Regions from separate parts of the Lysinibacillus sp. NPDC094403 genome, predicted to be linked through region 4. Evidence: riboswitches for the same ligand, from Rfam matches in the RefSeq annotation. Region 4 holds a riboswitch; each other region holds the start of a gene.
What was found. Region 4 has a riboswitch for cobalamin ahead of ACQKMV_RS13875 (ATP:cob(I)alamin adenosyltransferase). Riboswitches for the same ligand answer to the same signal wherever they lie in the genome.

Region 1: it holds a riboswitch for cobalamin, as region 4 does, so the genes downstream of both, ACQKMV_RS09760 (glutaredoxin family protein) here and ACQKMV_RS13875 (ATP:cob(I)alamin adenosyltransferase) in region 4, are expected to answer to the same signal.
Region 2: it holds a riboswitch for cobalamin, as region 4 does, so the genes downstream of both, ACQKMV_RS12490 (hypothetical protein) here and ACQKMV_RS13875 (ATP:cob(I)alamin adenosyltransferase) in region 4, are expected to answer to the same signal.
Region 3: it holds a riboswitch for cobalamin, as region 4 does, so the genes downstream of both, ACQKMV_RS20830 (FecCD family ABC transporter permease) here and ACQKMV_RS13875 (ATP:cob(I)alamin adenosyltransferase) in region 4, are expected to answer to the same signal.

Annotation. Positions count from the first base shown of each region.
Region 1 covers NZ_JBNNTL010000004.1:251,844-257,813, forward strand. The annotation lists gene nrdF (class 1b ribonucleoside-diphosphate reductase subunit beta) at 1-56, opposite strand, end outside; gene nrdE (class 1b ribonucleoside-diphosphate reductase subunit alpha) at 44-2,137, opposite strand; gene nrdI (class Ib ribonucleoside-diphosphate reductase assembly flavoprotein NrdI) at 2,134-2,493, opposite strand; gene ACQKMV_RS09760 (glutaredoxin family protein) at 2,490-2,714, opposite strand; cobalamin riboswitch at 2,834-3,011, opposite strand; gene ACQKMV_RS09765 (hypothetical protein) at 3,871-4,083, opposite strand; gene ACQKMV_RS09770 (Lsa family ABC-F type ribosomal protection protein) at 4,536-5,970, opposite strand, start outside.
Region 2 covers NZ_JBNNTL010000007.1:6,927-12,896, forward strand. The annotation lists gene ACQKMV_RS12485 (GTP-binding protein) at 1-1,301, shown strand, start outside; gene ACQKMV_RS12490 (hypothetical protein) at 1,802-2,566, opposite strand; cobalamin riboswitch at 2,812-2,995, opposite strand; gene ACQKMV_RS12495 (DUF2268 domain-containing putative Zn-dependent protease) at 3,156-3,398, opposite strand; gene ACQKMV_RS12500 (amidase family protein) at 3,374-4,840, opposite strand; gene ACQKMV_RS12505 (DUF4181 domain-containing protein) at 5,388-5,819, shown strand; gene ACQKMV_RS12510 (methyl-accepting chemotaxis protein) at 5,950-5,970, opposite strand, start outside.
Region 3 covers NZ_JBNNTL010000021.1:11,585-17,554, forward strand. The annotation lists gene ACQKMV_RS20805 (MarR family winged helix-turn-helix transcriptional regulator) at 1-295, shown strand, start outside; gene ACQKMV_RS20810 (ring-cleaving dioxygenase) at 346-1,329, shown strand; gene ACQKMV_RS20815 (nitroreductase family protein) at 1,423-2,040, shown strand; gene ACQKMV_RS20820 (NADPH-dependent FMN reductase) at 2,104-2,646, shown strand; gene ACQKMV_RS20825 (biotin transporter BioY) at 2,807-3,403, opposite strand; cobalamin riboswitch at 3,577-3,769, shown strand; gene ACQKMV_RS20830 (FecCD family ABC transporter permease) at 3,922-4,968, shown strand; gene ACQKMV_RS20835 (heme ABC transporter ATP-binding protein) at 4,974-5,768, shown strand; gene ACQKMV_RS20840 (monooxygenase) at 5,959-5,970, opposite strand, start outside.
Region 4 covers NZ_JBNNTL010000008.1:51,938-57,907, forward strand. The annotation lists gene ACQKMV_RS13865 (hypothetical protein) at 443-991, shown strand; gene ACQKMV_RS13870 (glutathione peroxidase) at 1,223-1,768, shown strand; cobalamin riboswitch at 2,057-2,264, shown strand; gene ACQKMV_RS13875 (ATP:cob(I)alamin adenosyltransferase) at 2,466-3,008, shown strand; gene ACQKMV_RS13880 (ABC transporter substrate-binding protein) at 3,010-3,972, shown strand; gene ACQKMV_RS13885 (tyrosine-protein phosphatase) at 4,358-5,125, shown strand; gene ACQKMV_RS13890 (MATE family efflux transporter) at 5,346-5,970, shown strand, end outside.

The sequences.
Region 1 (5,970 bases), on a different contig from region 4:
GCAAGTTCACTCGTTGCCTTATTCCAATTGACTGCCTCATAAATTATATTTGACATGCTACACACTCCTCTAAGCTTTGTAATCGTTGACGAACATAGTAAACGGACTTAATTCCCTTTACCCATGCATAAATGTATACCTTAGCCAATTGCTCTGTTGTCCAATTGTCAGTCACATAAAGCGTCATCGAAATACCTTGGTCAACGTGTTTTTGAGAAGCTGCGTATAAATCAATTAAGTCATAAGGATCAATATCGTATGCCTCTGCGTATAAATGACTGTTCTCATTTGTTAAATGAGGCATTGGATAAATTGTTCTACTATCTGCATAATCACGAACCTCTACACGCTCTGTACATGGAGATATAGAAGCAGTACAACTACGAATATAAGAAATACTACCAGTTGGTGCAATAGCCAAACGATATGAATGGAATAAACCATATTGCATAACATCTTGCTTTAAAACTTCCCACATCTTTTTCGTAATGATTGGAATATTTCCAAGTGCTTTTAACACAACAGGCGATAGTTCCTCTTCACTTTTATTTACATATTGATCAAAATAGCTACCTGAAGCGTAATCACTATCCTCAAATCGGTAGAAAGTTTCAGCTTTTGCTTTAGCCATCTCCATTGATGATTTGAGTGAATAAAAGTTCATCGCTTCCATAAAGCGATCCATAAAATCAATAGATTCCTTTGAGCCGTACATGATACCCTCAGTAACAAGATGACCATGAAGATTCATGCAACCAAGCCCTACTGAATGCATTAATTTATTTGCTTTTGCAACAGATGGTACATTCTTAATGTACGTCATTTGCGATACATTTGTTAATAAGTGCATGGCTGTATCGATTAATGTTTCGAAATCATTTACTTTACTTGCTGCATGGATATCAATTGACCCTAAGTTACACGATACATCTAACCCATATTCATTCGGTTCATCTTGGTTAGTAATGATACTTGTTTCTTGAACTTGCAAGATTTCTGTACATAAATTTGACATTTTTACACGACCGATATTTTTGAGCGGATGCACTTTATTGACATTATCATCAAAAATTTCAAACGGATAGCCCGATTCAAATTGCGCTTTTTTTACCTCTGTATAGAGTTTACGTGCATTCAAACGTTTAATTTTACGGATATTCGGATTATCTAGAAGTTCATAGTACATATCTGATATTGAAATTTCAGACATGCGTCTGCCATATTCTTTAAAAATATCGTATGGACTAAACAATACAATATCTTTATCACGTTTCATAAGATCGAAGAAAATACTTGGTATAATAATTCCTGTTGACAGTGTTGCGAGGCGAATTTTATCATCAGCATTTGGTTTTTTTGATGAAATGAAATTTTCTATGTCTGCATGGAAAATATTTAGGTAGACAACGCCCGAGCCATTTCGTTGTCCTAGTTGATTTGAATAACTGAAAGAGTTTTCCAACAGCTTCGCTACTGGGATTACACCACTTGCACGATTTAGTATCTCTTTAATTGGATCACCTAAAGGGCGTAAATCCGTTAAGTTTACCCCAACTCCACCACCAAGACGTGATAGCTCCAAACAATAACCAATATTTTCGGCAATACTATTCATGGAGTCATCCATTGATAATTTAAAGCAGCTTACTAATTCGCCACGGGCTTTCTTCCCACTATTTAATGCTGTTGGCGTTGCAGGCTGATATGCTTCCATCATCGCTTCAATAGAACGCTCTGCTAAAACGGTATCCCCTTGTGCTAAATATAAAGCAATAATGACAATACGATCCTCATATTTTTCTAAAATTTCTTCCCCGTCACGACTTTTCATTGCATAACTATCGTAAAACTTGCTCGCACTCATAAAAGATGGAAAACGGAAATTATAATCATATGCTTTCTTGTACAGTTTTTTAATAAATTCCATCTCGTACATATCGATAAATGCTTTCTCATAGTAGCCCTCTTCGACTAAATAGCGGATTTTTTCCTCGATATCAATAAAGTAACGCAAACGCACGTTGACATATTCTAAAAAATAGCGGCGCGTTGCTTCACGATCCTTTTCTAACTCTAGTAGACCAGTTGTACTATAACGATTCAGTACGTCATTATTAAGCTTTAAATATGTTTTCATCCCATTACCCTCGTTTCATAAAACGTTTGTATTGCTTCATAATCTGCTTGATTGCCTCTTAAATCTAGTTTCCGCACTAAGGGCACATGATAAGTTGCAGCAATTTTCTCACCGGCAGCTCCAAAAACATTATGCCCGAAATTACTATTGCCACTGGCAACTACACCCTTACAAAATTTCCTGTTGTTTTCTAAAAAACATGACACTTTTGAAGGGACATCACCTAAACCATCTGTGTAGGTGATTAAAAGGTAGGGCTCATTCAACACTAACCCATCAGAGAGTTCAATAGATTCCGCTGTTAATTTAGAAACAACATTCCGGACATTGCCTGTACGACTAGCATAAACAATCATATTGCAATCATCTCTATATGAGAAACAATCTCCTTAACATCTCCTATAAATGTTTCATTACTTTCTAAAACAGGCACACTTAAAAAACCTGCGTCAATAATTGTTTGCTTAGCTTGTTCATCGTGATCAATGTTTACAATTTCTGCTTCAAGTCCTACACGTTGTAGTTCAGATTTTACCCAAAGGCATTTTGGACAGATTGTTTTCGTATAAAGTTTCATATATATCCCTCTTTTCATAAAATAAAAAAGCTATCCCTTCGAGAGAGATAGCCTAAATGGAAACGTTAAAATACCAAAAAAACACATACGTTCCCATCTCTTAATCCCCGAAGAAATGATCAATTTGTTTTATATAGGCAGGTCTCCTGGCTTTGCTTCATTCTCTGATTTCCTTCCCATGCGAATGCACAGTGGCTTATATCATCGTCAGCTTCACAGTTGCGGGGACAGCGTCGGTATTGCACCGAACTTCTCTATTAAACTACATATAGTAGTACCTTTATAAAACGAACACAATATATTGTTGTTCAATAGAACTAAGTGTACCATCCTTCAAATAAAAAGTAAATCTAGATTAGAAACTTCTTTAATATGAGATTTTTCAATATTTTCTTTCACACTCTCAAAATACGATCTTAACAAATAATTAGCTGCACTAGACGACTTATTTAAAAAATTTCTAAAAAATATGAAGTTAAATTTATTGCTTATTTTACATTTACCTAAATGCAGTATCTTGTTTATCAATCAGGATTATCTCATTCCATCTAATTAAGAACTCTAATTTAATGTAACACTTATGTAAAAATTAATTTCTGAGGTGAATCAAATGTATTGTAACAGTCTAATAAAACCTTAAAGTTCCATCTATTAAGTCGTAATCAACAATTAGATCAATCGTAGATACAAAGTTATTATTTGAACTCCTTACATTAAAACAGTCCATATTCCAAAGAATAATAGACTGTTTTACCACTTCAATTTTTAAATGAATTTTACCGTACATATTACCTACAAATAGAATAATTCCTTAAAAAATTCAGGAGCTGAATTTACTTTAAATTGAGGATTATATTTTGAAAATAGTTAATATAATTTAGCGCAGTTAAAAGATTATTTTCTCTATGATAGTCCCTAAAACTATCATAGACTTCTTTTACTTTACCATTTATTGAATTACAAAAGAAACTATTAACTTCTGGATCCTCTAATTATTCAATTTTCTATTTATAACATATTAGAAAAAACATTTCTAATCCAGGCATTTTCTCTACTTTAATAAGCAATGTCATTCTATAGTCAAATGCCAAGTTGTTTCATTTTGCATTCCATTTAAATGTTCACTTCTTTTATATTTTTTTCATCTATAATCACTTTATAAAGTCTGATCTTCATTATTACTTATTGACCCTACCAGCTCACGTTTTATATTCAAATAGGCATAAGTAATATTCTTATTATGATCCGTATTATCTCGAATTAACTTTTTTACATAATTTTGCAATGAAATAAAATTTTCATTATATAGGCTGTTCATAATTTGCTGTCTTAACTGATTCTCATAATACGAGATTGAATGTGACGTCATCTAGTTCACTCCTATTTAGTTCATAAAAAAACATCTTTCCATTATGATTTCATGTTTTCGCAAAGCAAACTATTGCCGCTATACTGGTTGGTGTAATGTGTAACGGTACTAACTTCGTCCATTAGTGGTGTTTTTAACAGTTTGATTTATGCCCTCATAGAGCTTTTGTCGGTCATTCTAATTATTTCTATTATCGTTGCAATGAGTATGGTCATGATGACTTCTAGTATGCTTTAAAGTTTGATTAAAAATACATCGCTAAACCCATTTTATACGAAAAATAAAAGAATCCATTTTGAAAAAAGATTAATCAAAATGGATTCTTCTCTAGCAGATATTTATTTTTAGGTCTTCATAAAAGGTTTGATTATTTTAGCAACGTTCGTCAACTAAAGCATCATATAGTTTAATGAGCAGATTTACTAATTATACCTTCAGTTCTTCATATTTAACTACAGAGATATAGTTTTTGTTGCAATTGTTTGTTGAAATGCCTGATCATGCTCAACAAAAACCATTGTTGGATTAAATCTTTGAATAAGCTCTTCAATCTGCATGCGCGAATAAATATCAATAAAATTTAACGGTTCGTCCCAAATATATAAATGAGCTTTTTCACATAAACTTTTGGCTATAAGCAATTTTTTCTTTTGTCCGCCGGAATAATGAGCTATATCTTTCTCAAATTGAATTCGATCAAAATCCATCTTACGTAGGATGGATTTAAATAACGTTTCATCGATCTCATGCTCTGCAATAAAGTCCGATAACAGTCCCTTTAAATGAGAAGTATCTTGTTGGACATAGGAAATAATGAGGCCTGAACCTACATTCATTGTGCCTGTATGCTGGATCGGATTTCCTAGAATTAGTTTTAGGATACTACTTTTTCCGCTCCCATTCTTTCCATCAAGTACAATTCGGTCACCTTGTTCAACTTTAAAGCTAATGGGCTTATTCACTATTTGGTCATCATACTTAACAGACACATCCGCCAAAACAATTAATTCATTTGACTGATATTCCAATGGTTTTAATTTTAATGACTCCGTCTTTTCCACATTTTTTAGCAGTTTTGACTTTTCCTCAATAGCTTTTTGTTGCCTTGATTGAATGTTCTTTGCTCTCTTCATCATCTTTGCCGCTTTATGTCCTACAAAACCTTTATCCAACTTAGAACCCGAATTCGTTGTCCCATTTTTGGAAGCTTCCACTTGATTAGACCAACCTGCTGAACGCTTTGAAGACTGTGTTAATCTCCCAATGTCTTTTTGTAGACGCTGATTTGTTGCCTCTTCATGTTCCTGCTGTCTATCAAAATTTAACTTCCAAGAAGAATAGTTACCACTTTGAACTTCAATATTTGCCCTATTTATAGATAAAATATGGTCAACACATCCATCTAAAAAGGTTCTATCATGTGAAATTAATATAAACCCTTTCTTCTTCCTTAGATAATCAGAGACCATCTTTCGTGCATCAGTGTCCAGATGATTGGTCGGCTCATCAATTAATAGAAATTGACCCTCTGTCAAAAAAAGTGCAGCAAGCAACACCTTTGTTTGTTCTCCATTTGATAATGTTTTAAATGGTCGGTACATTACCTCGGCATCGACATTTAGATAGGATATTTCACGAAGATATTCCCAATCTTCTGCTTGAGGACAAATTTCTTCAAAGATTTCATAAGTATACTTATTTTTATCCGAAACGGGATAAGGAAAATAATTAAATTCTACAGAAGAAATGATTTTCCCGCTATACTCATAATTCCCTAATAATAAATTAAAAAAAGTTGTTTTACCTCGTCCATTTCTACCAATAAACCCAAGTTTCCAATCCGTATCTATTTGAAAGTTTACACCTTCAAAAATATTGTCAAAGCTA
Region 2 (5,970 bases), on a different contig from region 4:
TAAAAGATATTGGGATAAAGGAATTCCTAGCACAGCTTCCCCTACTTACAAAGACACATTTTCATAACGATGCCCCGTTCCAAGGTGAGGTGTTTAAAATTCGTCATGATGGACATCAACGTTTAACTTTTTTAAAGGCATTGCAGGGAACGTTGCATGTGCGTGATGAATTTTCATTTGGAAATGTAACAGAAAAAGTGACTGAAATTCGGCAATACAATGGCAGTCGTTATGAAACAGCTCAAGAGGTCGAAGCTGGGGAAATTTTCACAGTTAAAGGGCTTAGTGAAGCCAACATTGGAAATATCATTGGCAATTCCGGTAACCCGCAGCCCTATGAATTAGTACCTACATTACAAGCGAAAGTACAATATGAGGGCGATCAGCATATAAAAGAAGTTTTAAAGATTTTCCGCACACTCGAAGCAGAAGAACCATCATTACGTGTACTATGGCAAGAAAAATTCCAAGAAATTCATGTTCATATTATGGGTGTCATCCAACTCGAGGTTCTTATTGACGTGCTTAACAAACGCTTCTCGCTAGATATCTCATTTAGCGAACCACAGATTTTATATATGGAAACGATCACAACAACCGTGACAGGCTATGGTCATTTTGAGCCATTAAAGCATTATGCAGAAGTACATTTATTAATGGAGCCAAATACTCGCGGTACTGGTAATACATTTGTCAATGCATGTCACGCGGATGATTTATCTGTTGGGCATCAACGACTCATTGAAAAACATCTATTTGAGCGCGATCATCATGGGCTGTTAACCGGTTTTCCTGTGACAGATATTCGCTTCACTCTCTTAACGGGACGCGCACACATTAAACATACTGACGGTGGCGATTTCCGCGAGGCAACATTCCGTGCATTACGACAAGGGCTGGAGCAAGCAGAAAATGTATTACTAGAGCCCTATTACCGCTTTAAGCTCAAAGCGCCTAGTGATTTTATTGGTCGCATGATGACCGACATTCAGCAAGCTGCTGGTACATTTGACGCGCCAATCTTAACTGAAAATGATGCGATTTTAACTGGCCGAGCCCCTGTCGCAACATTTATGAGCTACAGTACAACCTTTGCCGCCTACACCAATGGTAAGGGCGTACTTTCTCTACAATTTGATGGTTATGATATGTGTCACAATACAGAAGACATTATTGCGCAAATTGGCTACGATAAGAACGCCGACCCTGAATATACATCTTCTAGCATTTTTTGTGCAAAAGGCAAGGGCTACTCCGTTCCATGGCATGAAGCAGAGGAAGCTATGCATTGTATTAAGTAAATTTAAAAACAGGACATGATTTGTTATATATCATTGTCCTGTTTTTTATGTTTCGTGGGGATTTACTGTGCTATCGTGGGGATTCTTGCTTCGCGTGGGTATTCTGCGCTCGCGCGGGTATTCTCTTCCCTTTCGCGGGTATTTGCTCTGCTTCCGCGGGTATTCTACTTCCTTTCGCGGGTATTTGCTCTGCCTCCGCGGATATTCTGCCCTCGCGCGGGTATTTACTCTGCTTCCGCGGGTATTCTCTTGCTTCGCGCGGGTATTCTACTTCCTTTCGCGGGTATTTGCTCTGCTTCCGCGGGTATTCTCTTGCTTCGCGCGGGTATTCTACTTCCTTTCGCGGGTATTTGCTCTGTTTCCGCGGATATTCTGCCCTCGCGCGGGTATTTACTCTGCTTCCGCGGGTATTCTCTTGCTTCGCGCGGGTATTCTACTCCCTATCGCGGGTATTTGCTCTGCTTTCGCGGGTATTCTTCTTCATCTCGTGCTAATTCAATTTATAAAGCTTGTACTTTTTTCTGTGCCTGTTTGAACATGCGATATGAAGGTTCCACTAGAACGTAGCTATGGGAATTAGAAAAATCAATTAAAACCTTGCCAGGTCGACTTTTCAATAGTTGCAATTTATCAATCAATGCTAACAATAGCTCATGACCGTTACCACGTGGGTGCCAGTTTAAATGATAATCATTTAGTTCCTGCACTGCTTCTAAAAATTGATAATACTCTCGCTCTACAAAATTCATCAGTTTTTTGTCTTTATGAGCTACTTGAGATAAATCCTCTAAATATGTTTCATAAAAGCGCATTACTATCGAACACAATAAATCATTAGCACGGGCAGCACTTAGTATTGGCTTTGGAGCTTGGGAAAGTCGCTCTAAATTTGGTTTTGCACGAGTCGAATCAATGCGTGTAATTAAATGGTAATGCTCACCATTTACCTCATACACAATTGGATTTGTCGGCATATACATCATAAAACTATTTGTTTTTGTTTTAAGCTGATCTGTAATATTTGCCTTTGCAAAAAGGTGCCCATTAATACTTTCATTTTGAATCCAAATAATGTCTTTGTTATATAGAATTTGCTCAAATAATCGTTCATTACTAATAAGATTGCTAGCTATTAATTGATCAACAAGTGATTCTACAACCATTCTTGTTGTAGCTTTCTTTGAAACTTCAGTGCGTGGCTGTTTACAAATTTTCATATCTAAATATTGCGATTGCTGTGCTGTACATACATGAATATTCTTCATACGTGCATCCTCTTTTCGTACATATTTTCAAAACGGAAGTCATCAGTAAAAAAAGGATTTCCTATTAACCGAGGAAATCCTTCATTCTATCTCTTTCGTTCATCACATAAAGTCAAACAATGCCCAAATATGAAAGAATTAGCTTGATAGCAAATACCTTCTTTTATCTTGGGCGTTTGACGTACAGTGACGAACAGAGCATTCTGTTTTGTCAACATGCCACCTCCTATTCCTCGTAGGGTTATGGTGTGTACTCATAATAGGCAGGTCTCCTGACTTATGATCATCGCTACTTTTCCCCTTCCCGTCGTTAAACAGTGGTATTTGAAAAGTCGCTCACATTTACAGTTGCGGGACAGTGTCGGATTTGCACCGATTTCCCTTTTAAGTAAATTGCACGCAATTTACACCTATTATTTCACGCTATTCAGTTGTCATAGGAATCCTAGTGACTACACATTCCTATTAGATTATTAAATTCAATTGTAAAGGAGTGTATTTTCTAAGTCAAATGACACAATATATTCCAGTTTCTTGTTCTTTATCTTCTAGCTATTTTCTTTCCCAAAATGTGTTACATAAAAAATTGTTAATTATAGTTTTCGAGGTAATTTCCTTTTTCAAAAAATTCTTTTGAACTTAGGGCAGTCCATTCCTCTGGTGTTAAAGTTGGGTTCAAATCAAGATAGGATTTAACCAATTTATAGCCTACACCGTAACCATATAAACTTGGAAGGCCGTTACCTCCCATAATAATTTCGTAAGTCCGAGAATTACGGTGTTTACTTTGTCTACCAGAGGTTCTTATTACATCTTCGGAGCTTTTCGTAATTTAGTTGCTTGCTCAAATGAAAATGCGAGTTTTATTAGAACATCTTCACTAAATGCAGTTCCTGCGAAAGTTATGCCAAATGGTCTCCCATTTTCCATATACCCTGCTGGGACGGCAATAGACGGATAACCAGCTTTTGCACTAATTGTCGAACCTATATATGATGGAAAGATAATCGCATCTAATTCATATTTTTTTAATGTATAGTCGATTCCTTGCTCTTGAGAAAAATACAAATCCTCTAATTTTGCATTTAAATATTCAGGATCTCTTAACGTGTTCGGTAAATACTCTCTCGATTCCAATTTATCCTGCCCATATTTCAACGAGTTTTCTTTCGATAGTTTATTAAATTGAATTAACTCAGAGATAGAATGTACAGGCATGTGTGAAGGTAGATTGACAAGGAAATTATTTAAACTATGCTTTAATTCATATTGCGGTACTCCCCATTTCCAGTCTCTATGGAAAGAAGGAATCTCGATGTCTTCAATAATAACGGCTCCTTGCTCTCTTATAACCTGAATTGCATTATTAAAAAGTGTTTCATCATATTCTCCTGAGTCATAATAAGCTTTCGGGGCATTATTATACACTCCAATTCTAGCGCCCTTTAATCCTGTAGCATCTAAAAAACTGGTGTAATCCTTAAATAACCTTCTTTCACTTTTATATGTAGCGACGTCGTCTTGATCTACTCCTGTTAATACTCCCAATAAAATAGCTGCATCTGTTACTGTTCTAGCCATTGGCCCTGCTGTGTCTTGAGAGTAAGTAAACGGTATAATGCCTCGTCGGCTAATTAGCCCAACAGTCGGTTTTATGCCGACAACTGAATTTTGAATAGCAGGATTTAATATCGAGGCGTCTGTCTCAGTTCCAATTGATAAAACAGAAAAATTCGATGCTACTGCTACTGCCGAGCCCGTGCTAGATCCTCCTACAAAAAGTTCTGGATCACCATAAGGATTAAGTGTTTGTCCACCTCGAGAACTATAGCCTGCCCACATCGTACTCGACATACCGTTCGCTAATTCAGTCATATTTGCTTTCCCTAAAATTACAGCCCCCGCTTCACGAAGCTTTTTTACTAGAAATGCATCTTGCTTAGCTAAATAGTTTTCTAATGCTATTGCGCCTGCACTAGTATGCATAAAATCTTTCGTTTCGATATTGTCTTTTAAAACAACCGGAATTCCGTGTAGAGGCCCTCTAGTCCCTTTCGTCATTCTTTCCTCATCTAAAGCTTCAGCAATAAATATCGCTTCAGGATTAATTTCAAGCATAGAATTAATTTTTCGTCCACCTTGATCATAGTTAGCAATTCTGTGTAAATAATACATAGTTAATTCTTTTGATGTTATATCACCTTGTACCATAGCTTTCTGAATATCGATTACTGACAATTCTTCTTTAAGAAAACTATTAAAATATTTCTCCATTCATGTTCCCCACCCTTCTTTCAAGATTATACCAAAAAATCAATTTATACCTAAAACATAATTAAATTTCAAAGCCTCCTCAGCCACCCGCAGTCGGATAAGTATGCATGCTAACTCAAAGCTCGACAAGTAGTTAACGTGTAAACATAAATGTTAAACTGCCCCACACATATTAATCTAATGGCTTAAGTTTATGTATATAACCTGTGCTTCTGTTTGTCTCACACTCTCCAATTAATTACCAAATAATGATCTGATGTGCTACACTTTCTATACAGATAAAATTTTCAGTTAGTTTAGAAATGGGTGGGAACGGGATCATATGAAGAAGCTTAGAGGTATTTGGGGTGTCACAATGTGCATATATGGCGTGTCTTTATATATCAAATATTTTCAAAAAGTCAGTGAAGGATGGAATATTACCCTTCATGTTTTATCAGGGAGTTTATGTATTATAGGATTTTCATTAATTGTTCAAGCAATAAGAGTACATAAATAATCTGGCGCTACTATCTCAAGAAAAGATCAGGTTGAGAGGTGAATGAAATTGAATAATATTAATATCCAATTTGGAACACTAATGCTTTTTCTAATTGTGCTTGTTTTAGTAATTAGTATTTTTGGATTTATCATTAGAAAGCTGTTAGGTGTCGAAAGAAAGAAATGGTTTTCTTATAATCACATTAACGAAAGACATAAAAAACTAGATTGGTCTGTACGAATAATTTTTACAAGTCTATTATTAATAAGTTCTTATTACACGATATACAATGACACAATTGGAATTCCTTGGTTTTTCAAAACATGGTTTATATTAATTGTCTTTTTAGTAACATCTGAAATGTTACGAGCATTTATGGAATGGAAATACGCGGATAATAAAAGAGATTTTCTTGCTACTATCGCAGAACTGATGTTTATGATCAGCATAGTATTTTTGGTGATAACAACTGGTTTTTTCGGCTTATTTAATGTTTAATACCGAATCTATTAAGCAGTTGATAACACCGGTAAATCAATGCACTTGGTATAAAATAATAAAGGCTATTTCGCAGAAAATTTATTCCTGCAAAATAGCCCTTTTTTATTAAGTAATATAGTTCTTTCAATTATTGTCCACTAAATCTTTG
Region 3 (5,970 bases), on a different contig from region 4:
CCATGGTGAGCAACCAATCCAAGTGATTGGAAAGAAAATATTAATCGCAAGTAGTAGCATTACGTATGTTATTGATAAGCTCGAACAAAAAGGTTTTGTGTATCGACGTGCTTGCCCGAAGGACCGTCGTGTCACGTATGTTTTATTAACATATGAAGGACAAACGTTGATGGAAGAAATATTTCCAAAGCATGAACAAAAAATTAACGAGATTTTTGAAGTATTAGATCAACAGGAGATGGACACAATGATTCTGTCTCTGAAAAAGGTTGGTTTGAACGCAGTTAAAAAATAAAAAATTTTACACAAATATCTCGAAATCGAGATAAAATGGAGGAATACAAAATGAACCATCTAAAAGGAATTCACCACGTAACTGCTATCACAAGTAGTGCGGAAGAAAATTATAAATTTTTTACTTATGTGTTAGGGATGCGATTAGTGAAAAAAACCGTTAATCAGGATGATATTCAAACATACCATTTATTCTTTGCAGATGATAAAGGTAGCGCTGGCACTGATATGACATTTTTTGATTTCCCAAACATTCCAAAAGGTGTCCATGGAACAAATGAAATTTCAAAAACTTCATTCCGCGTGCCAACAGATGCGTCATTAGACTATTGGGTAAAACGTTTCGACCGATTAAATGTTAAACATACAAGTATTAAAGAGCAGTTTGGCAAGAAAACTTTATCTTTCGTCGATTTTGACGATCAGCAATACCAACTTATTTCTGATGAAAACAATACAGGTGTTGCATCAGGCACTCCATGGCAAGATGGACCGATTCCTCTTGAATATGCAATTACAGGCTTAGGTCCGGTTTTTGTAAGAGTTGCTAATTTTAAATATTTCAAAGAGATGCTAGAAAAAGTGATGCTCTTTACAGAAATTGCTGAGGAAGAGGATTTCCATCTATTTGAGGTTGGTGAAGGCGGAAACGGTGCACAAATCGTTGTAGAATTTAACACAGTTTTACCAGTAGCTCGTCAAGGCTTCGGTACAGTACATCATGCTGCATTCCGCGTAGAGGATCGAGCTGTGTTAGATGAATGGACTGAACGATTTGAAGGCTTTGGCTTCCATACTTCTGGTTATGTAAATCGTCACTTCTTTGAATCGCTTTATGCACGAGTAGCACCACAGATTTTATTTGAGCTAGCTACTGATGGCCCAGGATTTATGGGGGATGAGCCTTTTGAAACTTTAGGTGAAAAATTATCATTGCCACCATTTTTAGAGACAAAGCGTGCACAAATTGAAGAGCTTGTTCGACCTATTGACACTGTAAGAAGTACGACTATGTTCGATAAAGAATATGAGTAATATCTTTCACTCCATTCAGTAGAGAAATACAAGCCTCTGCTAAATGGAAATGAGATACTCGTAACAGCTATATGATAATTGGAGGTCAGTTAGATGGAGTTTTCAAAGCTAATAGATAAGCGTCGTTCTGCGAATAATTTTATAAAGGATATCAAGATGAGTGAAGAAGATATACGTCCCATTTTGGAGGATGTTAAGCTTGCTCCGTCCGCCTTTAATTTACAACATGCCAATTACATCGTTGTATTAGATAAAGAAAAAAAAGAAAAAGTAAGAGAAGCAGCATACGGGCAATATAAAGTGCACTCGGCCTCAGCGGTTATACTTGTCCTAGGGGATAAAGAAGCATATAAAAATACTGCTAACCTTAATCAAGGGATGGTAGACTTAGGCATTATTACTGCTTGTGAGTTAGAAAATCTTGTTGATGATAATAAGAAATTTTATGAAGAACGTGGCGAGGAATTTATGAAGGAGGAAGCCATTCGTAACGCTTCACTTTCAGCTATGTTATTTATGCTGGCAGCGAAAAATCGTGGATGGGATACATGCCCAATGATCGGCTTTGATCAACCACAAATGAGAGCACTTTTTAATGTTCCGGAAACACATGAAATTGCACTAATAATAACAATAGGTAAAGAAAAAGAAAGTAGTCGTCGCTTGCGTGGTTATCGTAAACCAGTTGAGGAATTTGCTACCTATTATTAGGGTGGTATAAAATAGAATTGTTTATAAATAATAAAGTTAATGTATGTTTAGGAGGAAGCAATTATGAAAGTAGTAGCAATCGTAGGTAGTATCCGTAAAGAATCTTATAATATGCAATTAGCAAAATTTATTCAAAAACATTATACAGAGAAATTTGATCTTGAAGTATTAAGCTTGAAAGATTTACCAATGTATAACCAAGATATCGAAAATGAAGCACCACAACCTGTACTTGATTTTAAAGCAAAAGTAAAAGAGGCAGATGCGGTTCTTTGGTTGACGCCTGAATATAACGGTACAGTACCAGGTGTTATGGTTAACGCCATCGATTGGTTATCTCGAGTTGATAAAGTAATGATTGGCAAGCCATCATTTATGATGGGAGCATCAATGGGTAACTTAGGTACTGTTAAAGCACAATTACATTTACGAGATATTTTATTCTCACCTGGAGTAAATTCACCATTACTAAGTGGTAATGATGTTTATATTGGAGCAGTACACACTAAATTTGATACAGAAGGCAATCTAACAGATGAAGGCACTATCAAATTCCTAGATGTAGTAATTGATAACTTCTTAAACTGGATGAAAAAATACGTTTAAAAATAAAAAAATGTCCCATAAGTATAACAATACTTATGGGGCATTTTGGTTTATTGGGTTTAAGATAGAGCGACGGATAGAAGAGCCAAGCGACAAATAGGACAATCAGAAAAACGCCCAGCCGGAACGGAAATCAACCCCTCGTAATGGTGATAAGCTTTTATTTAATCGGAATTATTTTTAACACCTTTTGAAGGCGGTATGCAAAAATACCTGCAAATATAGCTAAAATAATATCTTTTGGTAAAGGAGGCATCATCCAAAGCCATGCTATCTTATAAGTGAAAGCATCAGGAGCACTAGCCCATAGCTTATAGGCAAAGTACATCCAGTTTGTCCCTAGTAAATAATTAATAGCTGTTGCAACTAATGCAGCAACTACATAGCTTTTCTTCGTTCCACTGCGTTCTACAATAAGCCCCGCGACATATGCAGCTAATATAAAAGAGACAATGAAACCAAATGTAGGACTTAAAATTTGTCCAAAGCCTCCACCGAAACGAGCAAATACAGGTGCACCTGCTAAACCGATACACATATAAACAGTACAAGCGAGTGCCCCTTTTCTACTACCAAGAATAAGCCCTGCTAAAATAGCAAAAAATGTTTGCAATGTGATAGGTACTCCACCGACCATCATGAAAGGTACAATAGACGTGATATTAGCTCCTATCATCATCAATGTTGAAAATAGTCCAATGTATGCAAGATCTACTGTTCTTAATTTGTGATGAGTATGTTGCGCAACTGTTGTCATTATTTCACCCCTAAAAAGTAATGTTGATAATAATAGTGTAAAAAAATAAAGCTTTTGTGTCAACTTGATTATTTAAATCGGTTAACACAAAAGTTTTTATCCTGCTTAAGATGATTAAATAACTAATAGTTATAGCTAACTATTAAAATATATGATAGAATCGTCATAATTTTAAAATATTAAATGCTAATGGTGTGACATCTTGTAAAATGTGTCACTTAAAAGGGAAGTCGGTGCAAATCCGACGCTGTCCCGCAACTGTAACGAGGAGTTCTATGATGTAATAGCCACTGTTCTAGAATGGGAAGGCAATCATAGGTACATTGATTCGAAGCCAGGAGACCTGCCAATTAGTGATTCCTGTAATGCCCACGAGGATGAAAGCGATTACGGACAATAGTAGAAGGATATCTTTCTGACTTTGTTTAATCAAGGGTATTTCTATGCGTATTTTGCATAGAATACCCTTTTTTTATCTTCATTAAGTCTATTATTAATGATTAGGAGTTAATAAACAGATGAATAAAAAAATTATGCTACTATCCATGGCTCTTCTTTTAGTACTAATCATTTCAATGACAATTGCCATAATGGTTGGATCGGTTTCTGTTACGCCAATTCACGTATGGAAGGTTATCCTTTCCAAAATACCAATTGTACAAAACTCAATCGAGCAAGATTGGAGTCGTTCACAGGAAATTATTATTTGGCAAATACGAGTTCCGCGTGTATTGCTCGCTGCTATTGTTGGATCGGGGTTGGCAATTGCAGGAGCAGCTATTCAGGCTCTTGTCCGTAATTCAATTGCCGAACCATATATTTTAGGGATTTCTTCTGGTGCAACGGTTGGGGCCACAGCTGTCATCATTTTAGGTGCTTTTTCATTTCTTGGCGTTTATGCTCTTTCCGTATCTGCATTTATAGGTTCTCTGACAGCAATGACGTTAGTTTTCTTCTTAGCACGTGTTGGCGGTAGAGTTTCTGTCTTTCGACTTTTACTTTCAGGGATGGCGGTGTCGTTTATTTTATCTGCTATTTCAAATTTTATATTAATGACGTCGAAACAAGAGGGCGGAATGAAGGCAGTCATGTTTTGGATGCTAGGAAGCCTTGCTGGTGCGAAGTGGAGTAATCTTTTAATTCCTACAATTATTTTTATTGTAGTATTTGCCTTGTTATGGCTCCACTATCGAAATCTAAATTTATTACTTCTTGGGGAAGAAGCAGCGGTCACACTAGGGGTTAACTTACAACAATTTCGTATACAGCTTATTTTATTAGTTTCATTATTAACAGGTGTGCTTGTTGCTGTAAGTGGTTCAATCGGATTTGTCGGCTTAATCATTCCACATATTGTAAGGTTAATTGTAGGTTCAAACCATAAATATGTTATACCGATTAGTGCATTATTCGGAGGGATTTTCCTAGTTTGGGCAGATGCACTTGCTCGAATTTTAATTGCTCCGGAGGAAATGCCAATTGGAATTATCACGGCTTTTTGCGGAGGTCCATTTTTCATTTGGTTGCTACGTAGTAACAATTATTCATTCGGTGAAGGAGATTAAAGCATATGTCATTAGAGACGAAACAAGTATCTTTCTCCATTTCTGATGAACGCATATTACATGAAGTAAGTGTACAAATAAAGGAAAAACAATTTGTTGGGTTAATCGGTCCAAATGGTAGTGGGAAGTCAACGCTATTAAAGAATATGTATCGTTTATTAAAACCAGAAAGTGGAACAGTTTTATTAAATGAACAGGATATTTTAAAGCAATCGAGTAAAAGTATTGCGAAAAATTTAGCAGTAGTGAGTCAAGAAACGCCGGTCGTATTCGATTTTACCGTACATGATTTAGTGAGTATGGGAAGAACACCTCATAAAAAACTATTCGAGCTTGATCAGGAACGAGATTTTCAAATTGTAAAAGATGCACTGAACCAAACAGGTATCGCTCATTTAGAGAAACGTAGCTTTAGCACTCTTTCGGGTGGAGAAAAAAAGCGTGTGATGGTTGCTCGTGCCCTCGCTCAGCAAGCACAGGTGCTTATTTTAGATGAGCCAACGAATCATCTAGATATTCAGCATCAATTGCAGCTAATGGATCTAATTCAAACCCTACATTTAACAGTTGTTGCAGCAATACATGATTTAAACATTGCAGCCATGTATTGTGATCAAATTTATGTTTTACAGCAAGGTCGAATTGTTTGTTTTGGAACACCAGAAGAAGTACTTACACCAGCATTATTACAAGATGTTTTTGGTGTATACGCTGATATTCAAACACATCCACTTACAGGGAAGCCTTATTTAACGTATGTCTCAGAGCAATTTACGAAGAAAGCTTTAAAAACTACATAAATAAAATATGGCTCTTCGGCAAAACGAGGGGTGATTTCCGTTCCGACTAAGCGCGATGCTTTTTGTGCGAAAGCGAATAGTTTGGAACAGAAACCACCCTTATTTAAAGCGCCACAACATTCACAAAGATTTTCTTGCCCATTTTGTATTTCAACACTATAAGGTGTATCTGTAATAACAGATACGCCTGTTATTTATGGAT
Region 4 (5,970 bases):
AGTTGGATAAATAGTAGGCTAGTAAGTGTGACACCTCCAATAATAAAGCTGACGAGTAAATGTGACTTCATATATCCAAAGAAACGTTTCCTTGCATGTTGAGTCGCGTTTCTGATAATTTTGAAATATGTAATTAGGAAGCTTGCTTTGAAATTTAAAGTTTGCGACTTAAGTTGTGGAGTAATGAAGTAACGAATAATAGAAATTAAGATAATGTTTACTATGTAAAGAAAAACACCCGCAATTTTAAGACATATTTACCATCATTGTTTGAAGAGATTTGACTTTAAAAGAGTGCAGCTACGGCTAAAGAAATAATCATAATTAACCTAAAAAAGTTCACTAGTATTAAATTATTTATAGACTCTCCTTCTTTACGCAAATTAAGTTAAGTGATCTAAAAGTTTTTTTCGTTCTGAAACAATAAAGGTAGGGATGAATTATGGAAAAAGAGATTTTGCAACTTTTTAGTAATTTAACAGAGCGTGACCGTGATATTCAATACAAATCATACGAAGAATTAATGAAAATTATGCAGGAACCAGTTGATTGGACATATTCAGTTTGGGAACAACTTGTTCAGGCACTTACATACAAAAATGGACATGTGCGTGCAAGTGCTGCACAATTTTTATGCGCATTGGCAGCAAAAAGTGATCCTGAAGAAAGGGTTTTGGAGGACTTTTTAAAGATTTGGGCAGTAACGTATGATGAAAAAACAGTAACTGCGAGGCATACTTTGCAGGCAATTTGGAAAATAGGCTTAGCAGGGCAGGTACAAAGAGATTTAGTCGTTTCATATTTGGCGAAAAGGTTTCAAATATGCTTAGACGAAAAGCACCCGACATTAATACGCTATGATATTATTGTATCCTTTAAAAAGCTATTCGATGAGACGAAAGACCCGAAGCTGCTAAAAATTGCGGAGCGTTTAATTGATGAAGAACAAGATGTTAAAAGCAAAAGAAAATATATGAAAGCCATCCATTAAAATTCGTGGAATGGCTATTTTTTTATGAAAATTCTTTCGTTGATAGAGAATTAGTTTATAATATATCCAGGCGTGTTGATTAGGAAAAAATAGGTTTATTATTGACCGATAATAGGATTTTTTTGTTGAAATTTTGCTAATGTTTGTTGATGCCCTTAGCGGAAAATGCTGTCTTTTAAAATGGTTAATAACACACCTGATAATATATGAAAAAGTAAAAGGAGTTAAACAATGAGTATTTATAATTATTTAGTAAAGAAGCCAAATGGTGAAATATTATCAATGGAAACTTATCGAGGAAAAACGCTGTTAATTGTTAATACAGCAAACAAGTGCCGTTTTACATATCAATTCGAAGACTTACAAAAAATGTATGACAAATATGGGAAAGATAATTTTGTCGTATTAGGTTTTCCTTGTGATCAATTTGATAATCAAAATCCTGAAGACGGCGAACAAACTACACAACTTTGTAAAATCAACTATGGTGTAACATTCCCAATTTTTGAATTGGTGCACGTAAATGGAGATGCGACACACCCATTATTCAATTATTTAAAGCACGAGATAGATTATCGCGAATTCGGCAAGGCAAGTATGCAGGAAAAAATGCTAGCAGAAGCAATTATCCAAATTGCACCTAGTTTTTTAGACGGTCGTAATATTCGCTGGAACTTTACAAAATTTTTAATAGATACAAATGGTAAAACAGTTGCACGCTTCGAACCTACAGATTCACAGCTTGATATTGAGCAAGCTATTGAAAGAATCTTATAAAACCTTGGATCAATACTAAAATCCGTTTTTGATTAAAAAAGTTGGTTGATGAAAGCATATGGAGGGAGGATTAGGCTTAGTTTACGGAAAGCTTCCTCCTACAGTGGAATGTGCAGTCAAGTACATATTGTGAAGAGCCATAACTTTAACTCTCGTGAAATCAGAATAGAGAATGATTTTGTATAGCTATGTAGAAAAAGGGCTTACTATTGTTCGTATTCATTTGTTTTCCGTTCATTTCAAAGCTATTTTTTCCTATCAATATATGTTAAACTGCTTTACAAGTGAATAATTCTTGCAGAATAAGGGTGCTAAACTATAGCATAATCGGGAATTCGGTGAAAAACCGAAGCTGTTTCCGCAACTGTAAGTACAGGAATCATAAAGATATACCACTGTCGAATTATTTGATGGGAAGGTTTTTTTATGACTCACAACATGATTGAATGTAGTGAACTGTACAAGCCAGGAGACCGACCTTTGTTTGAACGTATAGATAACTCTTCGGAAGCTAGGAGAATATGCGGCAAATACATAGGCTATGACGTGTCTATACGACACACTATTTATGTTATTTTCGTTGTTTCCTTAGGAGTGGGAACAGCGTTTTTTTATGTGCACTTATTAATTCACCTAATGAGATCTAAGGGTGTTTATAAAGTAAGAATTTTTCATGAAAGAAAGCGGGGACTTAGATTTGAAAAAAGATGCACGTTTTTCTTGTTATCCATTTATGCGTGAAAAGGCATCAACAGTAGATTTTGAAATTCGAACGGATAGCCTTACAACACATATTGGCGTCGCTTTGGCAGCAGTGAAAAAAGAAACGTTAGAGGTAGTAGCGGATGATTTATTAGCCATTTTGCCAATGGCTTACCATGTAAATGGCTCAGTCCGAGGTAAATTAGCGGTAACCGAAGATGATTTAACTTGGCTAAGTGATCGTTATGATTTCTATGTTAGTCATGTTAAGGAAGAAATACAGAGCTTTGTATTACCTCAAGGAACAGAGGCTGCTACTGCATTACATTTATGCCGTAGTGAGGCGAAAAAATCATATCGCATTTTGCACAAAGTATCTGAAGAACGAGAAGTACCAGCTATTCTTTTTGATTATTTAGGATTGCTAGCCAATGTTTTTTTTGTAATGGCTGTCTATATGAATCGGCATGCTGGTATTGCCGAAATACCGTTTATTAGTAAGTCATACCCGATGAAAAAGAAAAAGGAGAATCAATGAAATGAAGAAAATGTTTAAACTTCAATGGCTTTCTGTGTTGATGCTGGCACTTGTATTAGTTGGCTGTGGTGCGAAAGAGGATACTAAAAAAGATGCTATTTCTAAGGAAGATCAACAAGTTGAGAAAACTAGCTATAAAGTTAAGGATGACCGTGGCGTAGAAGTAGAGTTTGATGCCGTACCTAAAACTATTGTTTCATTACAGCCGAGTAATACAGAAATTTTATTTGCTTTAGGTGTGGGTGATAAAATCGTTGGTGCAACTGAGTATGATTCGTATCCAGAAGAAGCTCAAAAAATTGAGCGTGTTTCTGATACTGTAAAATTCAATAGTGAGCGTATTTTAGCGTTAAAGCCAGATGTCGTTATTGCTTATACGACTGGAGGCGATGATGAAAATTTAAATGCCTTAAAAGGTCTCGAAGATGCAGGTATTAAAGTGTTTGCCATTCAATCAGCTAAATCATTTGATGATGTTTACGGGGATATCCAACAAATCGCAACGGTAATGGGAATCAAAGATAAAGGCGACAAGTTAGATAAAGATATTAAAGCTAAAATTGCGGAAGTCCAAGCGAAAGTCAAAGATGTGAAAGAACCGAAAAATATCTACTTAGAAATTAGTCCAAAGCCAGACTTATATACAGCTGGTTCTGGTACATTCCAACAAGAGATTTTAAATGCTGCAAATGTAAAGAACGTTTTTGCTGACCTCAAAAGCTGGGCAAAGGTATCTGAGGAAGATATCATTGCGAAAAACCCAGAAGTCATTTTAACAACAGTAAACTATGTGAAAGATCCAGCGGCAGAAATCCTTTCTCGTGATGGATGGAATTCAATCACTGCCATTCAAAATAAAGCAGTTTACTATATAGATACTGATATTTCGAACCGTCCAGGTCCACGTATTGGCGAAGCTGTTGAGTTAATAGCAAAAGCCGCATACCCTGAGTTATTTAAATAGTCTATATGGAAAAATAGAATTTTGGAGCTGTCCTTTAAAAAGGGCAGCTTTTTTAATAGGTAATTACTCTGGTAGTGTGAACACTTCACTATGAAGATTCCTTGACCCCGCTCCGCTTTGGGGAAAAAGTGATCGGGTAAGGTGAAAAAGTGCTCCGCTTTGTGGAAGAAGTGATCGGGAAGAGTGGATAACTGCTCTACTTCGGTGAGAAGTGATCAGATAATACGGCCACCCGCTCCACTCCGACAGACAAAGAAGCCCTCAAATAAATACTCTTAAAGCTCTAAGTAGTGTATAACATTTCCTAGTGCGAAAATTGGTATTATATCGAATTGTTCTATAAAATAGAGATAAGAATGCTTGCTAACAGAGAGAGGTGCAGTGAGTGAAACAGTTTGATATGAAGATTATTCCGTTTGAGGCAGTCTATAATTTCCGTGATATGGGTGGTTATAAGTCGAGAGATGGTCGTGCTGTTAAGAATGGTTTGATTTATCGTTCAGCAGCACTTGGTAAAATGACGAAAGCAGATAAGGAGCTTTTTGAAACACTAGATGTGAAAACAATTTTTGATTATCGAGACAACCATGAGGCTCAAAATAATCCTAATCCGGTATTCCCGTATGCCAAGAATATTCAAATACCAGCAAAGGGAAATCATGCTTTTGAGATGCCTACAAATACTGGTGGAAAAGATTTTTATAAGGTTGTAAGCCCAGAGATGTTCCGAGAATTTTACGCGCAAATGCCTTTTAATAATGCCTCGTTCAAGGAGTTAATGGCAATGATTCAACACCCTGAAAATTTAGGGCTTGTTCATCATTGCGCTGTCGGGAAGGATCGAACAGGTATTGGCAGCGCACTTATTTTACTTGCTTTAGATGTACCTGAGGAAACGATTATGGAGGACTATTTAGATACGAATGTACATCTACGTCCTTTGGTAGAGAGAATGGCTCAGACAATCCAACATGATTATAGCGATCAAGAATTACAGCAATTTTATGCCTTAATGTCTGCCAGTGAGGAGTATTTACAAGCTGCATTTGATGCAATGGAAAACCGATATGGCTCTAAGACCGCTTTTTTAGAGAGTGAGTTTGGCTTAACAACAGAAAAACGTAAGCAATTGCAGGATCATTGCTTAATATAATAAGAAACCCTTTCACATAAAATTGTGAAAGGGATTTTTACGTATTATACTAGCTTTGCATGTTTCATTAGAAAAAACCCTTTATAGCCTAAAAATCTATGATAAGATACTATATATTTTTATCCCGCGTTAACGGGCAGTAATTTATCTTTATTGAAAGCGAAGCGTCAGGTACTGCCCGTAAAAATCTTTATAAAGCGTATAGGAGAAGTGAAAAGTATTGGCAGATGCATTGAGAGAAAGTGATATAAAAGAGACAAACAAGTTAAGTTTATTCCATTTAACGTGGCCGATATTCTTGGAAGTATTTTTATTTATGTTAATGGGATTAGCCGATACTTTTATGCTTAGTGCTTTATCAGATAATGCTGTATCCGGGGTTGGTGCAGCCAATCAATATATTCATATTGCAATTTTAATACTTGAAGTAGTTGGTAATGGTGCTTCCATTGTTGTATCTCAATATTTAGGCTCAAGGCGCGTTTTTGAAGCGGCGAAGATTTCCGCTTTAGCAGTAACGATGAATTTGGCCGTTGGACTTTTGATGAGTGTTTTATTTTTCTTCTTTTCGAGTCATTTAATGACCATGATGAACTTGCAGGGGGAAGTGCTTAAATACGCCCAAAGCTATTTGGTGATTATAGGAAGCTTCATTTTTTTACAGGCAGTTATAAATGCGTTAGCAGCGATTATCCGTGTGCATGGATGGACAAAGCAAACGATGTATGTATCTCTGGGGATGAATGTGCTACATGTTGTATTAAACTACGGTTTAATTTTTGGTAACCTTGGATTACCGGAGCTAGGTGTAAAAGGAGCGGCTATTTCTTCAGTTATAAGTCGTG